Regions from separate parts of the Microbacterium sp. 10L49 genome, predicted to be linked through region 2. Evidence: riboswitches for the same ligand, from Rfam matches in the RefSeq annotation. Region 2 holds a riboswitch; the other holds the start of a gene.
The links. A riboswitch is a leader RNA that binds a small molecule or an ion and turns the genes downstream of it on or off. The one in region 2 is predicted to bind FMN.

Region 1: linked by a shared signal. The riboswitch ahead of ribD (bifunctional diaminohydroxyphosphoribosylaminopyrimidine deaminase/5-amino-6-(5-phosphoribosylamino)uracil reductase RibD) and the one ahead of AC1DCT_RS04165 (6,7-dimethyl-8-ribityllumazine synthase) in region 2 are both predicted to bind FMN.

Annotation. Positions count from the first base shown of each region.
Region 1 covers NZ_JBFTIW010000004.1:689,637-698,027, reverse strand. The annotation lists gene trpS (tryptophan--tRNA ligase) at 48-1,058, shown strand; gene AC1DCT_RS16205 (GNAT family N-acetyltransferase) at 1,068-1,637, shown strand; gene AC1DCT_RS16200 (Fpg/Nei family DNA glycosylase) at 1,717-2,592, shown strand; FMN riboswitch at 2,674-2,823, shown strand; gene ribD (bifunctional diaminohydroxyphosphoribosylaminopyrimidine deaminase/5-amino-6-(5-phosphoribosylamino)uracil reductase RibD) at 2,877-3,974, shown strand; gene AC1DCT_RS16190 (riboflavin synthase) at 3,974-4,654, shown strand; gene ribA (GTP cyclohydrolase II) at 4,651-5,940, shown strand; gene ribH (6,7-dimethyl-8-ribityllumazine synthase) at 5,937-6,410, shown strand; gene AC1DCT_RS16175 (Fe-S protein) at 6,524-6,880, shown strand; gene AC1DCT_RS16170 (hypothetical protein) at 7,035-8,036, shown strand; gene AC1DCT_RS16165 (RNA polymerase sigma factor) at 8,063-8,391, shown strand, end outside.
Region 2 covers NZ_JBFTIW010000001.1:869,526-877,916, reverse strand. The annotation lists gene AC1DCT_RS04180 (LLM class flavin-dependent oxidoreductase) at 1-1,117, shown strand, start outside; gene AC1DCT_RS04175 (FMN reductase) at 1,119-1,763, shown strand; gene AC1DCT_RS04170 (FAD-binding oxidoreductase) at 1,829-3,181, shown strand; partial or broken gene AC1DCT_RS04165 (6,7-dimethyl-8-ribityllumazine synthase) at 3,299-3,739, opposite strand; FMN riboswitch at 3,747-3,891, opposite strand; gene AC1DCT_RS04160 (response regulator) at 4,011-4,703, opposite strand; gene AC1DCT_RS04155 (ATP-binding protein) at 4,700-5,995, opposite strand; gene AC1DCT_RS04150 (cation:dicarboxylate symporter family transporter) at 6,176-7,624, shown strand; gene AC1DCT_RS04145 (SRPBCC family protein) at 7,735-8,220, shown strand; gene AC1DCT_RS04140 (aggregation-promoting factor C-terminal-like domain-containing protein) at 8,231-8,391, opposite strand, start outside.

The DNA.
Region 1 (8,391 bases), on a different contig from region 2:
CCGAACGCACGGTCGGGCGCTCGATCCCGTCCCCATAGGATTGTTCTGTGACGAAACCCCGCCTCTACTCCGGAATGCAGCCCTCCGCCGACTCCCTCCAGGCCGGCAACTACATCGGGGCGCTGCTGCAGTGGCGGGACCTGCAGAACTCCTACGACGCGTTCTTCTCCGTGGTCGACCTGCACGCGCTGACCCAGCCGAACGACCCGGCGGAGCTCCGGGAGAAGACCCGCCGCACCGCCGCCCAGTACATCGCGGCGGGGATCGAGCCGTCGAAGTCGACGCTGTACGTGCAGTCGCATGTGCGCGCGCATGCCGAGCTCGCGTGGATCCTGTCGACCATTACCGGGTTCGGCGAGGCCGGTCGCATGACCCAGTTCAAGGACAAGTCGGCACGGTACGGCACCGACGCGACCTCGGTAGGCCTGTTCACGTACCCGGTGCTGATGGCCGCCGACATCCTGCTCTACCAGACGGATGTCGTGCCGGTGGGCGACGATCAGAAGCAGCACGTCGAGCTGACCCGCGACCTCGCGGAGCGGTTCAACGCGCGCTACGGCGAGACGTTCGTGGTGCCGATCCCGGTGATCCAGAAGGACACCGCGCGCATCTACGACCTGCAGAGCCCCACCTCGAAGATGTCGAAGTCGGCCGAGTCGGACGCCGGCGTGCTGTGGCTGCTGGACGACCCGGCCAAGTCGGCGAAGAAGATCATGCGCGCCGTGACCGACAACGAAGGATCCGTCCGGTACGACCGCGAGGACAAGCCCGGCGTCTCCAACCTGCTGACGATCTACGCAGCCCTCACCGGCCGTCAGATCGCGTCCATCGAGGACGAGTACGCGGGCCGCGGCTATGGCGACTTCAAGAAGGGGCTCGCCGAGGTCGTCGTGAACGAGTTCGGCCCGGTGCGCGACCGCGCGAACGAGCTGCTCGCGGATCCCGCCGAGCTGGACCGGATCCTCGCCGCCAACGCCGCCCGCGCCGACGAAGTCGCCGACCGGACCCTCGCCCAGGTGTACGACAAGGTCGGCCTGCTCCGCCGCATCGCCCTCTAGGCGACACGGATGCGCCCGGTGACCCTCCGTACGGAGCGACTGGTGCTGCGCGCCCCGACTTCCGCCGACGTCGACGCGATCTCGGAGGCGTGCCAGGACCCGGAGATCCCGCGCTGGACCACTGTGCCGAGCCCCTACGGTCGCGCGGACGCCGAAGACTACGTCCGGCTCGTCGGCGAGTGGTGGGAGGACGGATCCCAGACGGTGTGGGCGGCATACGCCGACGGCACGCTGATCGCATCGATCGGACTGCATCACATCGTCGAGCACCCGACGGGCGGCGACGCCGAGCTCGGCTACTGGGTGGCCGCGCCTGCGCGCGGACGCGGATACCTCACCGAGGCCGCCCGCGCCGTGATCGACTGGGGATTCGCCGAGCTGGGTCTCGCCCGCATCCGGTGGCGCGCCGTGGTCGGCAACGTGCCGTCGGCGCGGAGCGCCCGGGCGCTCGGGTTCCGCTACGAAGGCCTCCTGCGGCAGGGGCTGCCGGGGCCGCGAGGGCGGGACGATGGATGGAGCGGCGCACTGCTGCGCACCGACGACCGCGCTCCCGTGGACTGGCCGATCGACCTCGGCTGAGCCCTCCCCTGAGCGCGTCGGCGACCGTCATCCGGACCGCCCTGCCCCCGATGTCGCACCGGGGTGGCAGGATGATCCCATGCCGGAGATGCCTGAGGTGCAGGGGCTGGTCGACTTCCTCGCGGAGCGCGCGGTCGGGCTCACCATCACCCGCGCCTCGGTGTCGGCGATCGCGGCGCTGAAGACCTTCGACCCGCCCGTGACCGCACTGGCGGGGTCACAGATCGACGGTGCAGCACGCCACGGAAAATTCGTGGATCTGACGCTGAAGAGCGACACCGAACCGCACCTGCACCTCGTCTTCCACCTCGCCAAGGCCGGATGGCTGCGCTGGTACGACGCCCTCCCCACCACGCTGATCCGCCCGGGCAAGTCGCCGATCGCGTTGCGGATCGCGTTCGACGACGGCAGCGGCTTCGACCTCACCGAGGCGGGCACGAAGAAGTCCCTTGCCGTGTACGTCGTCCGCGATCCGGCCGACGTTCCCGGCATCGCACGACTGGGGCCTGATCCGTTGGATCCGTCCTTCACCCGCGACGTCTTCGCGGCGCTGCTCGAGGGCCGGCGCACGCAGATCAAGGGCCTGTTGCGGGACCAGGCGGTGATCGGCGGCATCGGCAACGCCTACTCGGACGAGATCCTGCATGTTGCTCGGATGTCGCCGTACGCGCCCGCCGGCGGTCTTGACAAGGCAGAGGTCACCGGACTGTACGACGCGATGCAGTCGACGTTGCGTGAGGCCGTGGCAGAGGCGAGCGGCAAGCCGCCCGCCGAACTCAAGGACGCGAAACGACGAGGGATGCAGGTGCACGCCCGCAGGGGGGAACCCTGCCCGGTGTGCGGCGACACGGTGCGCAGTGTGTTCTTCGCCGACAGATCGCTGGAGTACTGCCCCACCTGCCAGACCGGCGGCAAGGTGCTCGCGGACCGTCGGCTGTCGCGGCTGCTGAAGTGAGCCGGAACGACATGGGGAGTCACAGATGCATCCGCCGGAATGAAACCGGCATCCGCGCGTTGACTAAGCTGAGAGCAACACAACGTGCTCCGGGGTCGGTGAGAATCCGAACCGGCGGTGACAGTCCGCGAACCGAGGATCCGACACGGATCCGAGGCCGATCCGGTGCAATTCCGGGACCGACGGTGATGCGAGCGAAGGCTCGCGAGTCCGGATGAGAGGCAGCACGCACGATCGACGTGCGCCCCGACCCCGGTGATCTGGACCAGGATGAAGAAGGCGACATGACGGCGACAGCGGCGGAGCGGGCGGCGATGACGCACGCGCTCGAGATCGCGCGCCGCGGACCGCGCGGGCTGAACCCGCAGGTCGGCGCCGTGATCCTCTCCCCCACCGGCGACGTGCTCGCCGAGGGCTGGCACCGTGGTGCGGGAACCCCGCACGCCGAGGTCGATGCGCTCTCGAAGCTCGCACCGGCCCAGCTCCGCGGCGCGACCGCCGTGGTGACGCTCGAACCGTGCAATCACACCGGCCGCACCGGTCCGTGCGCCCAGGCACTCATCGACGCCGGCGTGGCCCGCGTCGTCTACGCGCTCGACGATCCTGGCGTGCGATCCGGCGGCGGCGCGGAGCGGATGCGCGCCGCCGGCCTCGACGTCGTCGCCGGTGAGCAGGCCGACGCCGCCGAGGCTCTGATCGGCGACTGGCTCACGGTGCAGCGCCTCGGCCGTCCGCATGTGACGGTGAAGTGGGCGCAGAGCCTGGACGGCCGCGCCGCCGCGGCGGACGGATCCAGCCAATGGATCACCGGCCCCGCGGCCCGCGCCGACGTGCACCGCCGTCGTGCCGCGGCCGACGCGATCATCGTGGGCACCGGCACGGTGCTGGCCGACGACCCTGCCCTCACCGCCCGCGACGGCGATGCCCTGCTCCCCCGCCAGCCCGTCCCCGTGGTCATCGGCGCGAGGGAGACTCCCGCCGAGGCCGCCGTGCGCCGCCATCCGCACGCGCCGCTGTTCTACACCGAGCACGACCTCACCACGATCCTCGCGGATCTCCGCGATCGTGGGATCCAGCGCGTCTTCGTGGAAGGCGGGCCGACCCTGGCCAGTGCGTTCCTCGCCGAAGGGCTGATGGACGAGGTCCTGGCCTACCTGGCCCCCGTGCTGATCGGCGGACCGAAGCTGGCCCTCGGCGACATCGGCGTGTCCTCGATCGGTGAAGCCCGGCGCCTGGTCGTCGATGAGTGGCTGCCGCTCGGCCCGGATCTGCTGGCGATCGCCCGGCCGGCCGCCGCCGAAAACGACGCGACGGTGAACGCCGTCCCCGCAGACGAGAACACCTCCCGGAACGACCCCTCCCGGAGCGAAGGAGAAGCCTGATGTTCACCGGAATCATCGAGGAGATCGGCGAGATCACTGCGATCACGCCCGCCGGCGACGGCTGGCGCCTGACCGTGCGCGCCCCGAAGGCCGCGTCCGACGCGGTGCACGGCGAGTCCATCGCCGTGAGCGGCGTGTGCCTCACCGTGGTCGGATCCACCTCCGACACCTTCGACACCGACGTCATGAAGCAGACGCTCGATGTCGCCGCGATCGGCAGCGCGACGGTGGGCACGCGGGTGAACATCGAGAAGGCGATGCCGGTCGGCGCCCGCCTCGGCGGCCACATCGTGCAGGGCCACGTCGACGGCGTCGGTGAAGTGCTCGAGGTGCGGCCCGGTGCACAGTGGAGCGTGCTGCGCATCTCGCTGCCGCACGACCTCGCCCCGCTCGTCGTGGACAAGGGATCCATCTCGGTCGACGGCACATCGCTGACCGTGAGCGCAGTCAGCGAGCCCCCTTCGACAGGCTCAGGGACCGATTCAACCCCACAGGACTGGTTCGAGGTTTCGCTCATCCCCGAGACCCTCGCGGCGACCACGCTCGGATCCCGCGCCGTCGGCGACCGGGTGAACCTGGAGACCGACATCCTCGCCCGGCACGTCGAGCGGCTGCTCGCGTTCCGTGCCGCAGACGCCGGCGCCGACCGCGCCGCCACACCGGAAGGAGGCTCGCGATGAGCCTTTCCACGATCGCCGAGGCGCTGGAGTCGCTCCGCGCCGGCCGCCCCGTGCTCGTCGCGGATGACGAGAACCGCGAGAACGAAGGCGACGTCATCCTCTCGGCCGAGCTCGCGACCCCCGAGTGGATCGCATGGACCGTGCGCTGGACCTCCGGGTACCTGTGCGCACCCATGCCCGCCGACATCGCCGACGCGCTGAACCTGCCCCCGATGGTCGAGGCCAACGAGGACGCGCGCAGCACCGCGTACACGATCAGCGTCGACGCAGCCTCCGGCGTCACCACCGGCATCAGCGCCGCCGACCGTGCCCGCACTTTGAACGTGCTGGCCGACGCGGCGTCCCTGCCGAACGACCTCATCCGTCCGGGGCACGTGCTGCCCCTGCGTGCGGTCGACGGCGGGGTGCGCCAGCGCGGCGGACACACCGAGGCGGCCGTCGAGCTGATGCGGCTGGCCGGTCTGCGCCCGGTCGGCGCGATCGCTGAGGTCGTCGCCGAGGACGGCAGCATGATGCGTCTGCCCGGACTGATGGAGCTCGGCGAGCGCGACGGGATCCCCGTGATCACGATCGAGCAGCTGATCGCGCATCTCAACGAGGTCGACCCACGGGACGAGGCCGACTGCGTCGCCAACAACACCCGTCGCCGGGTGAGCCTGCGCGCCGACGCCACCGTGCCCACGACGCACGGCGTGTTCCGTTTCCTCGCCTACAAGGACCGCATCACCGGCACCGACCACATCGCGGTCGTCTCGGGCGAGCCGACGGAGACGGCGCTGGTGCGGGTGCACTCGGAGTGCCTGACGGGCGAGGCGTTCGGATCCCTCAAGTGCGAATGCGGCCCGCAGCTGGAGGCGGCCCTCGACGCGATCGAGCAGGAGGGTGGCATCGTCATCTACATGCGAGGCCACGAGGGACGCGGCATCGGCCTGATCAACAAGCTGCGCGCGTACGCCCTGCAGGAGGAGGGCCTCGACACGGTCGATGCCAACCTCGCGCTGGGCCTCCCCGCCGACGCCCGCGACTACGCCGCGGCGGCCGGGATCCTCACCGACCTCGGTGTGAGGAAGGTGCGCCTTCTGACGAACAACACGGACAAGGTCGCGCAGCTGCGCGAACTGGGGCTCGATGTCATCGAGCAGGTGCCGCTGATCGTCGGAGTCGGCCCCAACAACCACCAGTACCTCGAGACCAAGCGCGACCGCATGGGCCACATCATCGGCGAGTCCGAGCTCGCCGCCGCCCTGGCCGCCAATGGTGCGGAGAACGGAAGGGACGACGAATGAGCGGCGCAGGAGCACCCACCACCGGCGGAATCGACGCGACCGGGCTCAATGTCGTGATCGTCGCCGGCACCTGGCACGAGACGATCACGGACGGCCTCATCGCGGGTGCCCAGCGCGTGCTCGAGGAGACAGGGGCGAACCACCGTCTGGTGCGCGTCCCCGGCTCATTCGAACTGGCCGTGGCCGCGCAGGCCGCCTTCGCGGGCGGTGCGGACGCGGTGGTCGCGCTCGGCGTGATCATCCGCGGCGGCACCCCGCACTTCGAGTACGTCTCGGCGGCCACCACCGATGGCCTCACTCGGGTCGCGCTCGACGCCGGCAAGCCCGTCGGCTTCGGCGTGCTGACGCTGGACGATGAGCAGCAGGGTCTGGAGCGTGCCGGCCTCGAGGACTCGAAGGAGGACAAGGGCGCAGAGGCGGCCGACGCCGCCTTGCGCACCGCTCAGGTCATCCGGTCGTTGCGGGGCTGATCGCCGCGACACGGAACGCCCACGGCATCCACACTCGGACGACTGCTCTGGCTGAACGCGCGATGAGGTGCGCCTTCCTGGTGCCGGAGCGATCCCAGGCCTAGCCTGAGGTCATGGAAACCCTGCGCCACATCGTGCTGTTCGTCCATCTGATCGGCTTCGCGACGCTGTTCGGCGCATGGGCCGTGCAGGCCTTCGGCGGCAAGAAGCAGATGACCGGCCTGATGAACACCGGTCTCGCGATCGCCGGCGTCGCCGGGCTCGTGCTCGCCGCCCCGTGGGGACTGCCCGAGGGCGTGGGCATGAACTACGCCAAGATCGGCACCAAGCTCGTGATCCTGCTGATCATCGGCGCGTTGATCGGCATCGGCTCGGCCCGGCAGAAGCGCGGCCAGGCCGTCCCGCCGGCGATGTTCTGGCTCGTCGGCATCCTGACCGCCGCGAACGCCGGTATCGCCGCCATCTGGTGACGCCGCGCTGACCTCCTGACAGCCATCGAGAACGCGGGATCCGAGCCGTCGGGTCCCGCGTTCTCGCGTTTCCGGATCCGCGATGTCAGGATCCGGCCCGCGGACCAACCTCTACGGTGAGAGTCGAGAACGGCTCGGGAAGAGAGGGCTCCGCATGACCCGAATCGCGACGAAGCGTCACCGCCGCACGATCACCGTCCTCGCCGTCGCCGCGCTGGTCGCGCCGATCGCGGGGTGCGCGACGCCCCCCGCGAGCGCGAACGGGCCGGTGCCCGATCTCCCGGAGAAGGACATCACGCACTGGGTGATGCCGACCGATCAGTTCACATCGCCCACGCTCGACCACCTGCCGAACTACGCATCGAACCGGCAGATGGAGACGTGCATGACCATGGAGGGTTTCACATGGCCGATTCCCGTCGAGCCGACCGATGACGCGAGTTATCTCGCGTTCCCGAAGAACTTGTCCTCGTTCCCCGCACTCACCGTGGACGTTGCAAGGCAGTACGGGTATCGGGCCAACTACATGCCGGGGGTCTGGCTGCCCGACGGCCGCAAGAACTTTACGAAACTGAATCGGATCGCGGAATCCCAGCCCGGGTTCGAGCCGGTCTTCCATGCCTGTCTCGCTAGCAGCCGGAAGGTTTTCGACGATACGAAGGCCGGTGACATCTACAACACCTTCAACATGTGGCGCAGCGAGGCGGAGAAGGGCATCAATCAAGATTCGGCTGTGCGGAAGTCCGGTGCGACATGGAAGCGGTGTCTCGCCGATGCCGGGTATCAGGTCGACATCTCGGCGCCATATGGCGAGGGCGACGCGATGCCTACACAGAAGCTCGGCGAGGAGATCGGGCTGTACACGCCGCAGCCGACGAGGCCGCCGCGGATGGACGGTGGCACCTGGGGCGACACCGAAGCGGATCCGGATTCGGAGCGGCCCGCGCCGACGCCCGCGGAGTTCGATCTTGCCATCGCGGATGCGACCTGCCGCGAGTCCAGCGGATGGACCAAGGCAGTCTACGACGCGATGTGGAACGCCAATGTCGAGGTCGTCCGCAACCATGCTGACCAACTTCGAAAGATGAAGACCGAGGGTGACGCGCTTATCGCCCAGGCCCGGCAGATCATCGCCGACAACCCGCCGCTGCACTGATCCGGATCCGACGGGAACTCCCAAACATGCATGCGAATCCTCCGGGCGCAGTTCCTCCGGGAACCCCGGCCGTCGCGCGTCGGGCCGCCTTCGAGGCGCTCTTCGCCGAGCACCACACAGCGGTGCTGCGCTATGTCGAACGACGCGTCGACGACCGCGAACACGCCAGAGAACTGACGATGGACTGCTTCGAGATCGCCTGGCGACGGTTCGACGAGCGCGAGCCGTACCGCCGGCCCTGGTTGCTGCAGACCGCACGAAACCTCGTCGGCGACGCGTATCGCAAGCGCGACCGCGAGCGCGAGGGCCTGCGGGATCTCGCCACCGCGGCACGGCCGAGCGACGACCTCGCGCA
Region 2 (8,391 bases):
CGCCAAGCACGCGGAAGAGGTCGGCCTCGACGTCTTCGCGATCGGCGAGCACCACAACCCGCCGTTCTGGTCGTCGAGCCCGACGACCTTCCTCGCGGCGCTCGCCGCGCAGACCGAGCGTCTCATCGTCTCGACCTCCACGACGCTCATCACGACGAACGACCCGGTGAAGATCGCCGAGGACTACGCGATGCTGCAGCACGTCTCCGGCGGTCGTATGGACCTCATGATGGGCCGCGGCAACACCGGCCCGGTCTACCCCTGGTTCGGCAAGGACATCCGTCAGGGCCTGCCGCTCGCGATCGAGAACTACGCCCTGCTGCACGAGCTGTGGACCAAGGACGTCGTGGACTGGGAGGGCAAGTTCCGCACCTCGCTGCAGGGCTTCACCTCCACCCCGCGCCCGCTCGACGGCGTCGCGCCGTTCGTCTGGCACGGCTCCATCCGCACGCCGGAGATCGCCGAGCAGGCCGCCTACTACGGCGACGGCTTCTTCGCGAACAACATCTTCTGGCCCAAGGAGCACTACCAGCGCCTCATCGAGCTGTACCGCCAGCGCTACGCGCATTACGGTCACGGCACGCCGGAGCAGGCGATCGTCGGCCTCGGCGGACAGGTGTTCATGCGGGCGAATTCGCAGGACGCGGTGGACGAGTTCCGTCCCTACTTCGACAACGCGCCGGTGTACGGCCACGGCCCGTCGATGGAGGACTTCACCGAGATGACGCCGCTCACGGTCGGCTCTCCGCAGCAGGTCATCGACCGCTATGCCGCGATGCGCGAGCACTACGGCGACTACCAGCGCCAGCTCTTCCTCATGGACCACGCGGGGCTCCCGCTCAAGGTCGTGCTCGAGCAGCTCGACATCCTGGGCGGCGAGGTCGTGCCGGTGCTCCGCAAGGAGCTCGCGCAGAACCGCCCCGCCACCGTGCCGGACGCTCCGACCCACGCCGCCCGGGTCAAGGCCGTGTACGGCGACGGGCCGTCGCGCGAGGCGCGCCCCGGCGCGAACCGCGGTGACAACCTGACCGCCGGCTCGCCCTACCAGGACGGCGGCGCGGTTCCGGCCGCCGCCGGCTCCTCCTTCGGCGCAGCGGCCACGAAGGGGGCGAACTGAGATGGGCGCGCGTCGCATCGCGGTGATCTCCGCGGGGCTCAGCAACCCGTCCTCCACGCGGATGCTCGCCGACCGCCTCGCGGCGGAGACCGCGCACCGGCTCACCGAGCTCGGCTCCGAGGTCAGCGTCGACGTGATCGAGCTGCGCGATCTCGCGCACGACATCACGAACAACCTGCTCACGGGGTTCGCGCCGCCGGCGCTGGACTCGGCGATCAACACGGTGATCTCGGCCGACGGCGTGATCGCCGTGACGCCGATCTTCTCGACGAGTTACTCCGGTCTGTTCAAGTCGTTCATCGACGTGCTGGATCCGGATGCGCTCACCGGCAAGCCCGTCCTGATCGGCGCGAACGCGGGCACGGCACGGCACTCGCTCGCGATCGACTACGCGATCCGTCCGCTGTTCACCTACCTGCACGCCGAGCCGGTGCCCACCGGGGTGTTCGCGGCGTCGAGCGACTGGGGTGCGAAGGCCGACGAGATCGCGCCGCTCAGCACGCGCGTCGAGCGCGGGGCGCGCGAGCTCGCCGAGGCGATGGCCCGCCGGGAGCCGGCGGCCGACAAGGATCCGTTCGACCCGGGCAACTACCTCGGCGAAGGCCGCTCCTTCGGTCATCTGCTCGGAGGCCTCGCGGGGGAGTAGCCGCTCCAGCGCATCGGGGCATGACGCCGCCGACGAATGTCCGTGGGACATCGTACGGTGGCGTCATGCCCCTTCTCACTGCGTTCGACGCCCTTCTCAGCGAGCTCGACGGCTCCCTCCTGCGCGCCGGAGACGATGGATTCGATGCGGCTCGCCGTCCATGGAACCTCTCGATAGACCAGCTTCCGGCCGCGGTGGCGACGCCTGCGGGTCTCGACGATCTGCGCAGGATCCTCGCCGCCGCGCACGAGGCCGGAACGCCGATCGCCGTGCAACCCAGCGGACATGGCGCCTCCGGCGACCTTGCCGGCGCGGTGATCGTCCGGACGGCGGCGTTCGACCGGCTCGACATCGACCTCGCGGCCGGCGTCGTGGTGGTCGGCAGCGGCGTGCGCTGGGGTGCGGTGGTGGACGCCCTGGAAGGCACCGGCTGGGCGGCCCCCGCGGGCACGAGTCCCGTCGTCTCGGTCGCCGGGTACACGCTCGGCGGCGGACACTCCTGGTTCAGCCGCACCGCCGGACTCGGCTCCGACAACCTGCGCGCGGCGTGGGTGCTGCGACCCGACGGTACGCACGAGCGCATCGACGACGACAGCGACCGCGAGGCCATGTGGGCGCTCCGCGGCGCCGGCGGCGTGGTCGGCATCGTGACCGCGCTCGAGATCGACCTCGTTCGTGCTCCGGAGCAGTGGGGCGCCTCTCTGACGTTCGATGCGGCGGACTCCGCTGCCGTGATCCGCGCCGTGCGGGACCTCGCCGCGTCCGCGCCGGCGACGCTCAACGTGTTCACGAACTCGATGCGGATGCCGGATGCGCCGATGCTGCCCGAGGAGATCCGCGGAAAGAGCTTCGTGACGGTGCAGGCCCTGTCCTCCCATGGTGCGGCAGACGCGTTCCTGGAGGGCGTGCGCCGGGCCGGCGCCGTCCAGCGCGAGACCTCAGGCCCCACCTCGCCCGCCGGGCTCGCGGCGGCATCGGGTGAGCCGACGGATCCGACCGCGGGCCGGGGCGCCTCCCTCGCCCTCGACCGGCTCGACGATGCCACGATCGACGCGCTGGTGCAGTTCCGCCAGGCGCCCGAGCAGTCGCCGATCGTCGGGATCGATCTGCGCATGCTGGGGGGCGCCCTCGACGCACCACGGCGGTCCGGCTTCGCCTCCCTGGCCTCGGCGTCATGGCTTCTGCATGCGCTCGTGCCGAACTTCCCGGGCGCGCCGGCCGAGCCCGGCGACGCGAGCATCGCGGGCCTCCTCGAACTGCTCGCCCCGGTCGCGGCCGACCGGACGGTGCCGACCTTCCTCACGCCCGGTCAGACGCTCGAGCGGTGCGCCACGGCGGCCGACCTCGATCGGCTCCGGGCGATCCGAGCGAGCGCGGATCCTGACGGCGTGCTGCACGAGGGACGCCTGCCGCGCTGAGGCCCACTGTGCAGCGCAGAGATCAGCTGTGCCGCGCCCCGGCGGCGTCGGCCACGGCCGGGGCCTCGGCGCGCACGCCGACCCGCGTCGGGCCCCGGTGCGGGCGTCGAGCGGTCGTCAGTCGATCGCGGCGAGGCTCTGCACCGTGGCCGAGACGGCCTCGGCGAGCTCACGGCCCTTCACGGAGAAGTGGCGGCGGAAGTAGTCCTGGTGCTCATCGTGCTCATGGAAATGGTGCGGCGTGAGCACAGCGGAGAACACCGGGACGTCCGTTTCCAGTTGCACGCGCATGAGGGCGTCGACGACGGATCCGGCGACGAAATCGTGCCGGTAGATCCCGCCGTCCACGACGAGAGCGCTCGCGGCGATGCCCTGGTAGCGTCCTGTGCGCGCGAGACGCTTCGCGTGCAGGGGGATCTCGAACGCGCCGGGGACCCGGAACACGTCGACCTCGTCGAAGCCGAGCTCCGCGAGACATTCGACGAATGCGGAGACCGTCTGCTCGACGATCTCGGCGTGCCACTGCGCGGCGACGATGGCGATTCTGGGCATGGTGGACTGCTCCTTCTGTCCTCTCTCATCCGGACTGTGACCGTCGGCTCCGGAATCGCACCGGATCGGCGGTCCCCGCCATGGGGACCGTTCGCGGGCTCGCGCGGACATGCCGCGACACCGCCGGTGGGGACTTGCACCCCGCCCTGAGGACACGACGACGCTATCACCGTGGGACGCGCCACCAGGACACCCGCATCTCCGCGGCAGGACCTGGCGGCCGGGACCTGGCCGGCCGCGGGCGCGGCTCGAATGCCGAGCGGCGATCCACCGGGCCTCAGCGCGGCGCGGTGGCGTCCCCGGTCAGGCGGTACGCCGTCTCGGGCCGGCCCGGCGTGCCGTAGCGCGGGGCGCGGATCGCGACGTGCTGCGCGACGAGGTGCTCCAGGTATCGGCGCGCAGTGACCCTGGAGACGCCGACGAGAGGCGCGGCCTCGCCGGCCGAGAGGTCGCCGTGCGCGCGCAGCACTGCGGTGACGGCGTGCAGCGTCTCGGCGGCGAGCCCCTTCGGCAGGGCGATCGTGCCGGTCGCCGGACCTCCGATGAGGGCGTCGATCTCCTCCTGGCTGGCGGCGCCGGCGAGACCGGCCGCGCGTTCGTGACGATCGCGGAACTGCTGCAGACGCTCGCGGAAGACCGCGAACGGGAAGGGCTTGAGCAGGTACTGCGCCACACCGAGCGCCGACATCCGCCGCACAGCCTCGACATCACGCACGCTGGTCACCGCGATCACCTCGATCGCACTGCCGGCACCGCGGATGCGGCGCAGCACGTCGATGCCCGATCCATCCGGCATCGTGAGATCCAGCAGGACCAGGTCGATCCGCCCCGCGTCCGCGGAGAGGGCGTTGAGCGCCGCCCGCACGCCGGTGCACTCTCCGACGACCTCGAACCCATCGAGCCGGGCGATGTAGGCCGCGTGGAGCTCGAGTGTGAGCGGGTCGTCGTCGACGAGCAGCACTCCGATCATGCGGTTCTCCCTTCACGCCCGATGCCGGGCAGCGTCACACGGAATGCCGTGGGCTCGGTGGAGAGCTCGACGCTTCCGCCCGCGGCCGTCACGATGTCCCGGACGAGCGCGAGCCCCACTCCGCGCCCCGAGCGGTCGCTGGGCTTGGTGGAGAAGCCGTGCTCGAAGATCCGCTCCCGGAGCTCGACCGGGATGCCGGGGCCTCCGTCCGAGACGGTGATCGCGACGGCTCCGCCGTCGGCGGCGGCCACGTCGACACGCACCCAGCGGTCGGCGCCGGACTCCGCCTGAGACGCGGCGTCGAGGGCGTTGTCGATGAGATTGCCGACGAGGGCGACCGCGTCGACGGGGGTCAGATCCGCGCGCGGCGCCGCCGGATCCACGTGCACGTGCCAGCGCACGCCGCGCTCCTTCGCCTGCGAGGCCTTGCCCAGCAGGAGTGCGCCGAGCGTCGGATCCCCATCCCGCAGCGTCATCTGATCGATCACGGACTGGCTCTGCGCGGAGGTTTCCGACAGCAGGGCGATCGCCTCCTCGCGTCGGTCGAGTTCCAGGAGCGACAACGCCGTGTGCAGGCGGTTGCCGTGCTCGTGCGTCTGTGCGCGCAGCGCCTCGCCGAGTGTGCGCACCGACTCGTAGCCGGCCACCGCCTCCCGCACGTCGCGGGCGTCGAGATCGCCGGTGATGCGCCGTGTCGCGAGCCGCGCGAACACGGCGCCCAGCGCGCCGAGCGCGACGACGGCCAGGGTGAGGAGCAGGATCACCGGCAGGCGTCGCAGCAGGGCGCCGCCCAGCGACTCCACGGTCACCCCTGCCGACACCCAGCCGACGACCGTCCCTGCGGCGTCGCGGACGGGAGCGATGGTGCGCACGGACGGGCCGAGGGTTCCCGTGTACTGCTCGGTGAGGGCGCGGTCGTCGCGGGGGATCGTGCCGATGTAGTGCCCGCCGACCTGCGCCGGATCCGGGTGCGTGAGCCGCACGCCGTGTCCGTCCATGACGGTGATGAAGTCCAGCCCCGCGCCCGTGCGCACGGACTCGACGTAGCTGCGCAGGTCCGCCTCCGCGGCGGAACGGTCCGTCGCGGTCACGGCCGTTTCGATCTCCGGGGCGACGGAGAGCGCCCGCGCGATCGCGGCCGTGACGTGCTCGGCCTCCTGCCGTGCCGAGGTCTGCGCCTCCCAGGTGAGGAACGCGCCGATCGCCACGCCGATCAGCAGCACGGATCCGATCAGCAGCGCGAACACGCGCGAAGCCGCACTGCGCACGCCGCCGCGTCTTGTCGTCGCCATCGCCGATCCGGACCTCCTCAGACAGTATGCGCGAGTCGCGGCGCGCAGTGCGGCCTGCTCAGATTTCGCCCCGGTTTCAATACGAACAGAACTCGCCGCCGGGCGTCGTCGCTGCGCACCATGGTCGACACGGCCCGCCCGACGTGGTGCGGGCGTCCTGTTCACTCAGCGGAGGCGATGATGGCTCTCACCGAAGGTTTCAGACTCCCGCGGCACGACTGGCGCCGCGGCAAGAACTCCTGGGACAAGCACACCTGGCTCTACTTGTCCGTACTCGTGGCGGTCGGCCTCGGAATAGCGGTGGGACTCCTGTTCCCGCAGTTCGCACAGGGCCTCGAGCCCATCGGCAAGGGGTTCGTGAGCCTCATCAAGATGATGATCGCGCCGATCATCTTCTGCACGATCGTGATCGGCGTCGGATCGATCGCCAAGGCGGCGACGGTCGGCAAGATCGGCGGACTCGCGCTGATCTACTTCATGGTCATGTCGACCTTCGCCCTCGCGATCGGCCTGATCGTCGGCAACATCATCCACCCGGGTGAGGGTCTGCACATGGCCGGCGCGACCTACGAGGCGGCCACGACCGAGGCCAAGACGACGCAGGACTTCATCCTCGGCATCATCCCCGCCACGTTCTTCGGCGCCTTCACCGGCGAGAGCGTGCTGCAGGTGCTCTTCATCGCGCTCCTCGTCGGTTTCGCGCTGCAGGGGCTCGGAGATCGAGGCGCGCCCATCATGGGAGCGATCAAGCACCTGCAGACGCTCGTGTTCCGCGTGCTCGGAATGATCCTGTGGCTCGCCCCCCTCGGTGCGTTCGGCGCGATCGCGGCAGTGGTCGGCAAGACCGGCGTCGCGGCGATCTGGAGCCTCGGGATCCTCCTCGGCGCGTTCTACCTGACCTGCATCGTGTTCATCGTCGTGGTGCTCGGCGGGATCCTGAAGCTCGTCGCCGGGGTGAACATCTTCCAGCTGATGAAGTACCTCGGGCGTGAGTACCTGCTGATCGTCGGGACGTCCTCGTCGGAATCGGCACTGCCTCGGCTGATCGCGAAGATGGAGCATCTGGGTGTGGCCAAGCCCGTGGTGGGCATCACCGTGCCGACCGGCTACTCCTTCAACCTCGACGGCACCGCGATCTACCTGACCATGGCGTCACTGTTCATCGCGACCGGTCTGGGGCAGCCGATGTCCATCCCGGAGCAGATCGGCCTGCTCGTGTTCATGATCATCGCGAGCAAGGGCGCGGCCGGCGTCACCGGCGCCGGACTCGCGACCCTCGCCGGTGGCCTGCAGGCCTACCGTCCCGATCTCGTGAACGGGGTCGGAGTGATCGTGGGGATCGACCGTTTCATGTCTGAAGGGCGCGCGCTGACCAACTTCACGGGGAACGCCGTCGCCACGATCCTCATCGGCACCTGGACGAAGCAGATCGATGCGGAGCAGGTGCGTCAGGTGCTCTCCGGCGCACGGCCGTTCGACGAGTCGCTGCTGGACGGCGTGGGGCACGACGGGCAGCCGGCCGTGCAGGACGGAGCCGAGCCTGTCAGCACCGAGACGCTCGGGCACGCGGCGGTCGAGGAGATGGCCGCGAAGCAGCAGCGGGCGCGGGCCCGCGCCGAGCGCGGCTGACCCGAATCGCCGGGATCGAGCCGGGGCAGGGAGCGCAGACGACGGCTCCCCGCTTCGGCTCGTCGGCTGTCGCAGCCTCTCGCCGCGACCAGGGGCGATAGCGTCGGAGCATGCCCGTCGTTCAGGCCGCCGTCGTCGTCCCCATCCCGCCCGTGCTCGCGTACGCGGTTTCGCAGACCACAGGAGAGGTGCGGCGCCGCTGGGATGGCTTCATCCGGGCGCAGCACTTTCTTGATGGCGCGACGACGCCGGCCAAGGGCGTGCGCACGTTCACCCGGCAGCGATTCGGGCTGTCGATGATCACCCACTACGTCTCGTACGCGCCGCCGACGAACGTCGGGATGGTGATGGAGAAGGGCCCGTGGTTCTTCCGCACGCTCGGTGCGGGGTGGCGCTTCGAACCCGTAGACGGAGGCACGCGCGCGGTCTGGAAATACAACTTCACCTGCCGCCCGACCTGGCTCGCACCGGTCGCGGAGCGGATCGGGACCGTCGTTCTCGGGTATGAGGTCCGCCGCAGGATCGCCGGCTTCGCGCGCGGCTGTGCGGATCCGGTCGTGCTCGAAGCCGCGGGTGCAACGCTCGCCGAGACCTGAACCAGGCCGGTCAGTACCAGTTGTTCGACACCTCGTGCGCCCAGGCTCCGCAGGGGGATCCGTAGCGGTCCTGGATGTAGCTGAGGCCCCAGTCGATCTGGGTGTTCCCGTTGGTGCGCCAGTCCGCCCCCGCCGCCGCGAGCTTGTCAGCCGGGAGAGCCTGCGGGATCC